Regions from separate parts of the Shewanella aestuarii genome, predicted to be linked through region 1. Evidence: predicted binding sites of a transcription regulator. Region 1 holds the regulator's gene; each other region holds the start of a gene.
The links. The regulator sigma-54, encoded in region 1, starts transcription at its own class of promoters, with help from an activator protein. The targets are predictions, from matches to a motif close to GTTGGCACGNNNNTNGNNT.
Positions count from the first base shown of each region.

Region 2: the regulator sigma-54 is predicted to act here: its motif matches at 852-870, upstream of cynS (cyanase).
Region 3: the regulator sigma-54 is predicted to act here: its motif matches at 1,164-1,182, upstream of HBH39_RS04935 (flagellar assembly protein FlgT).
Region 4: the regulator sigma-54 is predicted to act here: its motif matches at 1,533-1,551, upstream of glnA (glutamate--ammonia ligase).

Region 1 is NZ_CP050313.1:525,039-527,249, reverse strand. Features, by position in the region: gene HBH39_RS02485 (RNA polymerase factor sigma-54) at 125-1,606, shown strand; gene hpf (ribosome hibernation promoting factor) at 1,632-1,919, shown strand; gene ptsN (PTS IIA-like nitrogen regulatory protein PtsN) at 1,922-2,211, shown strand, end outside.
Region 2 is NZ_CP050313.1:3,399,059-3,401,269, reverse strand. Features, by position in the region: gene HBH39_RS14870 (sigma 54-interacting transcriptional regulator) at 1-650, opposite strand, end outside; gene cynS (cyanase) at 1,004-1,444, shown strand; gene HBH39_RS14860 (formate/nitrite transporter family protein) at 1,504-2,211, shown strand, end outside.
Region 3 is NZ_CP050313.1:1,076,616-1,078,826, forward strand. Features, by position in the region: gene HBH39_RS04925 (LPP20 family lipoprotein) at 1-299, opposite strand, end outside; gene HBH39_RS04930 (FlgO family outer membrane protein) at 335-1,045, opposite strand; gene HBH39_RS04935 (flagellar assembly protein FlgT) at 1,349-2,211, shown strand, end outside.
Region 4 is NZ_CP050313.1:3,759,558-3,761,768, forward strand. Features, by position in the region: gene glnA (glutamate--ammonia ligase) at 3-1,412, opposite strand; gene typA (translational GTPase TypA) at 1,999-2,211, shown strand, end outside.

The DNA of each region.
Region 1 (2,211 bases):
GATTCACAGTCACAATGTTAACGGATAAAATAACAACTAACATTCAGTTTTAATTAACTATTTCAGTAATGAATTACTGTATAATCTGTGTGGCAAACCATATTTCATCTAGGGATTAGTCGTAATGAAAGCTTCACTCCAACTAAAAATGGGTCAACATCTAACGATGACCCCACAGCTGCAACAAGCGATTAGGTTGTTGCAGTTATCTTCATTGGAGCTTCAGCAAGAAATTCAACAGGCATTAGATTCAAATCCCCTACTAGAAATGGAAGATGAGTTTTCACCATTAAACACTGAAAAGTCAAAAGATCAATCTGACACCGACTTCAATGAAGTCTCGGTATCTGCGGTTGAAAGAGATACCTCAAACGTCGATACAGCAGAATCACTAACCAAAGAACAACTACCAGATGAACTCCCAATGGACACCTCTTGGGATGAAGTCTATACCGCATCGCCAATGTCTGGTTCAGGTTCTGGTAACCTGCCAAGTGATGATATGCCATTTCAAGGTGAAACCTCTGAAGGCTTATATGAACATCTAGAATGGCAAAAAAACCTAACCCCATTTTCCGAAACCGACTTAGCCATTGCCACAGCCATTATTGATGCCATTGATGACACAGGCTACTTAACCCAAAGCACTGAAGATATTTTAGAGGCGATGGGCGATGAAAATATTGAGCTTGACGAAGTTGAAGCCGTATTAAAGCGCATTCAGCATTTTGACCCAATAGGCGTGGCATCACGAGACTTGCGTGAGTGTCTATTAATTCAACTAATGCAATATGCCCCTGACACGCCGCACATTGAAAACGCAAAACTGTTGATCAAAGACTATTTAGATTTGATCGCTGGTCGAGATTTTCGCACCTTAATGCGAAAAACCAAGCTCAAAGAAGATGATTTACGCGAAGCTATAGAGCTAATCCAATCACTGAATCCGCGTCCAGGGGCAATGATCTCCCCCCCTGATGACGATTATGTTATTCCAGATGTATCAGTGACCAAAAAGAATGGCCGCTGGGTAGTTGAATTAAACCCAGATAACATGCCAAAAATTAGTATTAATCAGCACTATGCTTCAATGGCTCGCAGTACCAAAAACCAAGCAGATAGCCAATTTATTCGTGGCCATTTACAAGAAGCCAAGTGGTTTATCAAAAGCTTAGAAAGTCGCAACGACACCTTACTTAAAGTCGCCAATTGCATTGTGCAATTTCAACAAGGTTTCTTTGAATATGGTGAAGAAGCCATGAAACCTATGGTGTTAAATGATATTGCTGAAGCCGTTGAAATGCATGAATCTACCATTTCACGGGTTACCACCCAAAAATACATGCACACCCCACGGGGTTTATTTGAACTGAAATATTTTTTCTCTAGCCACGTTAGCACTGACGATGGCGGAGAATGCTCTTCAACAGCAATCCGCGCATTTATTAAAAAGCTGGTTGCGGCTGAAAACCAGAAAAAGCCATTAAGCGATAGTAAAATGGCCGAACTGCTGGCCGAGCAAGGGATTAATGTTGCGCGTCGTACTATCGCGAAATATCGTGAAGCGATGATGATCCCGCCCTCAAACCAACGTAAGAGTTTATAACCTACTAAGCGATTGGAGGAACTATATGCAAATCAATTTATCAGGACATCATGTAGAAATTACCGAGTCACTTCGAGAATATGTCGCGACAAAATTCACAAAGCTTGAACGACATTTCGATCAGATCAATAATGTCAACGTGGTACTGAACGTTGAAAAACAATCACAAAAAGCAGAAGCTAAAGTGAGTTTAAACGGCGCTGAAGTATTTGCCATGTCAGAAAACAGTGACATGTACGCAGCCATAGACGCCCTGATCGATAAACTCGATCGTCAGGTTATTAAACACAAAGAGAAATTGACTAAGCATTAACGATGGAACTTAGTACCATCCTGCAGCCGGAATGCACTACCTGTGCCACACCGGGCAGTAAGAAAAAGGTACTGGAATTAATCAGCGACTTAGTCGCTGCCCAGTACCCGACCCTTTCCTCACAAGAAATTTTCGAAAGCTTAGTGGCTCGCGAAAAAATGGGCAGCACAGGTATAGGCAATGGTATTGCGATCCCGCATGGTCGCTTGACAACTATTGATCACCCAATAGGCGTTTTTATCAAATGCGAAGAGCCTATTGCTTTTGATGCCATCGACAAACAACCGGTTGA
Region 2 (2,211 bases), 1.2 Mb from region 1:
ATACTGTGAACTTCGCCATCATTAAAGGCGGCAAAAATAGGGCAGTGGTTAACGGCATAATGGCTGCCATCTGCATGGGAATGATGGATCATATGATGTATATTTTTGCCGATTAATTCAGATTTTTTCCAACCGATAATCTTAATTGCCGCTTCATTGACAAAAGTTGCGTTGCCTTTTTTATCTACTCCATAAATACCGTCACCAACAGCGGTGAGTAGCATTTGATTTTGGCGCTCAATTTCTTGGTAAATGGTTTCGCTTTTAGACCAATGTAATAGACCTGATTGGTAATTAGATTCTGCTAACGATTGGTAGTAGTGCTGAAAACAAACGCTGGCAAGTTGACAACTGAGCAATACGCCTTCATCAAGAGTGATAGCATTTATATCTAAAGTGATTGATTGCTGGTTTATGCTGATACTTAAATCATTTGACCAAGCTGAGCCGTGTTCAAATACTTGCTGTGTAAACAGCATGAGCTTATCAAGGCAGTCAGGAAAAAACTGGCTAACGGTATAGGATCCAAGTTTTTCTGCATCGAGTGAAAACAGTGCTTGAGCCTGTAAATTTGCTTGTAGTATCTGATTATTTACCGGGTCGATAAATATCATTGCAACTGGTGCTTGTTTAAATAGATGGCTCAACATCTTGTTTCTCCCTACCTGACGATTCCTTAAAAATGTTTTCACGTCGCTGTGCAGCATCACTGGCTATTCAAGTATTACGCCAACCACGAAATATCGTGCAAATGAGCACGAAAGTTCGTTGGCAACGAAATATCGTGGCAAGTTGTCAACTGAGTTCTTATGTATTTCCCTTATTTATCAACAAGATGTTTTTAACTGCTTTTTGGCACAGTTCTCGCAATATCTAAAGTACCAAGTGTTATCAACAATAAAGCACATATGTGGTGCAGTCTGACTAAACAAGTTTTGCACTATTTTTGAACATTTTGGTTTGTAGCAGCCTGATGAGGCATATCAACATTGTGGGGTAAAAGATGAAAAAAATAGATGTGACAGAAGCCATATTTGCCATCAAAAAAGAGCGCGAGTTGACTTGGGAGTCAATAGCTGAAGCGGTGGGCATGTCAACGGTATGGACGACTTCAGCATGCTTAGGCATGAACAGCTGTTCGGCACAAACTGCAGATAAATTAGTGAGTTTTTTAGGCTTACCTCCCCAAGCGGCCAAAGTGTTAATAGAGTATCCAACTAAAGTGTGGGATCAAGCTTTGCCACAAGACCCATTAATTTATCGTTTATATGAGGTCGTTGGCGTGTATGGCGACACGTTAAAGGAAGTCATTCAAGAAAAATTTGGCGACGGGATTATGAGTGCTATTGATTTTTCAATGGATGTGGAAAAGCAAGCCGACCCTAAGGGCGATCGGGTTGTTCTTACGTTAAATGGTAAGTTTTTACCATATAAGTCTTGGTAATAGATTCACATTTTACATATTCAACAATAACAGTTTTAAATGATAAAGAGAGGTAGAACATGGCTTATATTGAACCGAGTGAATTTGTCACTAAGATGGTCGATTCCGGTGAACAAAAAGTATATATGTCCACCAAGGACACGATTATCAGAGCATTTATGGCTGGTGCAATTTTAGGGCTAGCGGCTATTTTTGCCATTACTGTGACAATAAAAACTGGTAGCCCTTTAGTTGGAGCTGTATTGTTTCCGGTCGGCTTTATTATGCTGTATTTAATGAAGTTTGATTTACTTACCGGAGTATTTACCTTAGTGCCTTTGGCGTTAATCGATAAGCGACCAGGGGTGACTTTTAGTGGGGTAATGCGAAATTGGGGGCTCGTGTTTGTCGGCAACTTTGCCGGTGCCTTAACTACTGCTTTCTTTATGTCCTTTATTTTAACCTATGGCTACTCTGTTGATGGTGGTGCGATAGCCGCCAAAGTGAGCGCCATTGGTGAATCGAGAACTGTTGGTTACCAGGAACACGGCGCCGCTGGTTGGATGACGATTTTTATTCGTGGCATGTTATGTAACTGGATGGTGTCTATGGGCGTTGTCGGAGCCATGATTTCAACCTCTGCTGGTGCTAAAATGGCGGCAATGTGGATGCCGGTTATGTTGTTCTTTTTTATGGGTTTTGAACATTCGATTGTGAATATGTTCTTGTTTCCATTTTCGATGATCATGGGTGGGGACTTTACCGTGATGGATTACCTTATTTGGAAT
Region 3 (2,211 bases), 550 kb from region 1:
GTTTTAACCACTTTTGCGCCCTTAATTAATCCACTCACAGATGACTTAACAGTATCGTTAGTAAGTAGCCACTCACTAACACTGCTATGTGCATCAATCTTTTGGCCATAAACTTGTTCAGCTAGCTCACGATATGCGGCAACCTTTGATGCTTGCATTGCCATTAAAATTTTATGTGATTGCTCATTACTTGGCTGGGTTGCTAATGGGGCATAACCTACAGCGGTAATTTTAGGAAACTGGCTGGGCGCTTCGGTTTCCCATTGCACATGCTTTTGATTATTGGCACAGCCAATCATAAAAACACCAAGTATTAGACTAAGAACCAAGTGCTTCATTGCTTATCTCCTAATACGGTATAACGGTTATTAGCTGTATCTTCAGTACGATAGAGTAAACCATCACGGGTTTGCACTTTATTAGCTGGTATCACATAGCCAGATAAACTTTTGCCAGCGACAAAAGATTGCACGGCCGAAACTACTCTATTATTGGTGACATCAACAATTCGACCATTAAAGTTAATTCCTTCATTGGTTAAATTAAGCGTTGAAACTAACACATGAGATACCGGTAAATCACTGGGCAGCAGTTGCCAATCTCGACTAAGCATAAACTCACCTTGACTGGTGGCTCTGAGCGCATTAGCGACATTTAGGTCAACAAGATTAAACTCATGAGCATGAAAAGCCGTCATAAGACTTTGCTGTAATTGCAATGCTAACTCATTAGTTTGCTGGAAATTGTTTGACATAACCGGTGTGGCAACCACTAAAGGTTGATCGGGACGCAACGCATCATTTTGCAATACTAGCTCATTGACTAATTTTTCAGCCCAAATATTGACCTGGCCTTTGGGGGCTAAACCTGATGCATTTGCATCATATACCAATTTATCTTGGTACATGTCATTGCTGTCTTGGTAACTCACCCATTTTCCTTCATTACTAAAGGCTAAGTTATCACTCTGATTTAGGGTGTTAGTGCATCCAGACAGACCGAATGTTGTCAGCATTAAAGCTAAAACGGTTAATCGTTGCTGCATGGTTTTATCCTTGGCATCTGCTTAAAAGCCATTAGTTTTGTTCTGATATGCTTTTATCGGCCTCAAAGCAAAAATCTTTATTAAAATATCAACATGGCAATGGTCGCTATTGCCTTTTTTAGGCACAAAAATTGCTTTGAATTGATAACATCATATTGTAAACGTCTACTTAGCAATGATTTAAAGCCAAAGTGACGGATATCTGACGCAGGAAGAGCTATGTTGCAAGCTGGATTAACCTATTTAGGCACACAGACTCAAGGTTATACACTTAGGGCAAGGCTGACCAAATTTTTACTACTAATGGTCATTATGAGTCCAAGCGTATACGCAGAACTCGTAGAAGTGACCGGTAAAGCGACCATTGTAAATGGGAATATTGATAAAGCGAGAGAAGACGCCATAAATCAAGCGCTCAACTATGCCAGCTTAAAAGCTGGGGTGAACTTTAGTAGCCAACAACAAATTACCCAAGGCACACTTACTCAAGACACCTTTATGATGCAGCGAATGGGAGCGGCTAATAATATTGAATTGGTCAGTGAAATCATTAGCGATAATCGAATTGAGGTGGTGTTATCGTTAAATATTGATGACACTTCAGCGGCAGCGCAGTGTGCTGAACAGTCGCTAAAAGCGGCTATTATGGTGCCCCAGGTTGAGATTGCTGATAGAGCACAGCTAAGAACTGGGCAACTTAATGGCTTTAGCCAAGCATTGACTCAGCAGTTAGGTGTCCAAATCAATAAACAGTCGCAATATAGTTTTGCACGTATTCATGCCGATGAACGTATCGACAAAACTAACGAATTAGTGAATTTTAATGGCTATCGTATTCCTAGTTGGTTAGGCGAAATTACCGACAGCCAGTATATATTGCAGTCTGAAGTGACTGACATGTCGACCGAACCTTTTACCAGCAGTTTATTTGGTTTGATCGATCACACCCCGCTAAGGCAATTTAGTTATAAATTGACTTTATATCATGGTATTAGTGGCGAAGTAGTGTGGGCAGATGAATTTGCCACCAACGCGCCGTGGGAGTTTGAGCGTCAAGATGCCGTAATGCCAAATAGCCAAAGGTTTTGGGGGTCTTCATACGGACAAGCGATTACATTGCAACTTCAGCAAGGGATCATGCAATTAGATAATCAGCTGAATTGCCG
Region 4 (2,211 bases), 790 kb from region 1:
AATTATAAGCTGTAGTAAAGCTCAAACTCTAATGGGTGAGTTGTGCGTGATACACGCTCAGCTTCAGCCTTTTTCAAATTAATGTATGACTCAATGAAATCTTTGCTGAATACATCGCCTTTCATTAAGAACTCATGATCAGCTTCTAAGTTTTCTAATGCATTTTCTAGTGAAGTCGCAACTTGTGGGATCTCAGCCGCTTCTTCAGCAGGTAGGTCATACAAGTCTTTGTCCATTGCATCGCCAGGGTGGATCTTGTTTTGAATACCATCAAGACCAGCCATTAATAATGCAGAGAACGCTAAGTATGGGTTAGCGGTTGGATCTGGGAAACGAGTTTCGATACGACGTGCTTTAGGGCTTGGTACCACTGGGATACGAATTGAAGCACTACGGTTACGCGCTGAGTAAGCTAACATAACAGGCGCTTCAAAATGTGGTACTAAACGCTTGTATGAGTTAGTACTTGGGTTAGTGAATGCGTTCAATGCACGAGCATGCTTGATGATACCACCAATATAGTAAAGTGCAGTTTCACTCAAACCAGCATACTTGTCACCAGAGAATAAGTTCACACCATCTTTAGCAAGTGATTGGTGAACGTGCATACCAGAACCGTTATCACCAACGATTGGCTTAGGCATAAAGGTAGCCGTCTTACCATAAGCGTGTGCCATGTTGTGTACGACATACTTAAGGATTTGAATCTCGTCAGCTTTAGTTGTTAGTGTGTTAAAACGTGTCGCAATTTCGTTTTGACCCGCTGTTGCTACTTCATGGTGATGAGCTTCAACAACTTGACCCATTTCCTCAAGGACTAAACACATTGCACTACGTAAATCTTGTGAAGAGTCAACAGGAGCAACAGGGAAATAACCACCTTTAACAAATGGACGGTGACCAGTGTTGCCATCTTCATAGCTTGTACCTGAGTTCCATGCTGCTTCTTTAGCATCTAACTTAACGAAACAACCTGACATGTCAGTACCAAACTTAACATCATCAAATAGGAAGAATTCTGGCTCTGGACCAATTAATACGGTGTCAGCAATACCAGTAGACTTTAAGTACTCTTCTGCTTTTTTAGCGATTGAGCGAGGATCACGGTCGTAACCGGTCATGGTACCAGGCTCTAAAATATCACAACGAATTAACGCTGTTGTTTCTTCAGTAAAAGGATCTAAAACAAAAGTAGACGCATCTGGCATTAACACCATGTCTGATTCGTTAATACCTTTCCAACCTGAAATAGAAGAACCGTCAAACATTTTGCCGTCTTCAAAAAAGTCTTCGTTTACTTGATGAGCTGGAATAGAAACGTGCTGCTCTTTACCTTTAGTATCGGTAAAGCGTAAGTCAACGAATTTAACTTCTAATTCTTCAAGTTGCTTTAATACTGATTCAACTGACATTCTCAAGCCTCCGGTAGGGTCAAGGGGTATCCCTTTTAAATATAATTTTTCTGTAACTCGAGTCATTCATACTCGAGTAAACCAAAATAAAATGGTTATGTTTACATGATGTCACACATGAAGCGATTATCATGCCAGTTATATAAATTATTGATTTATATAATCTTGCAATTTTTGCCTCAACGTTAAGATCGAAAAATGCACCAAAAAGATCCTCACTACGCACAATATTGGTGCACCCATCCAAGTTGGTGCACTTCGATTATATCGAGGCTGAAACAAAAAAAATGTATTCAAACGATAAATACCCCATCCGATTTACGGAAACAGTGTTTTGCGCTTTCATTCTCATCAAACTATTATATCTCTGTGCATTTATTAACCAGGCATTATTTCAAGTGCATCCTGAACCGCTGTTCAATTGAGTATTATTTCAACTTAAATACAGAAGTGTTCAAAAAAAATCCTATCTACTCAAGCCTTGGTAGAGTAGAATGGCACGCTTTTTTATGGTGGCAAAACTGCAATTGCTGTAATGGCCACTGTGAAGTCCTATTTTTATTTGATGGTATTAGAGGTTTTATCCGTGTTAGAGAATTTACGTAACATCGCCATTATTGCTCACGTTGACCATGGCAAAACGACCTTGGTAGACAAGCTTCTGGCTCAGTCAGGCACCCTTGAAAGTCGGGGCGAAGCCGAAGAACGTGTAATGGATTCTAACGCTCTTGAAAAAGAACGTGGTATCACCATTCTTGCAAAAAACACCGCCATCAAATGGAACGAATACCGTATTAAC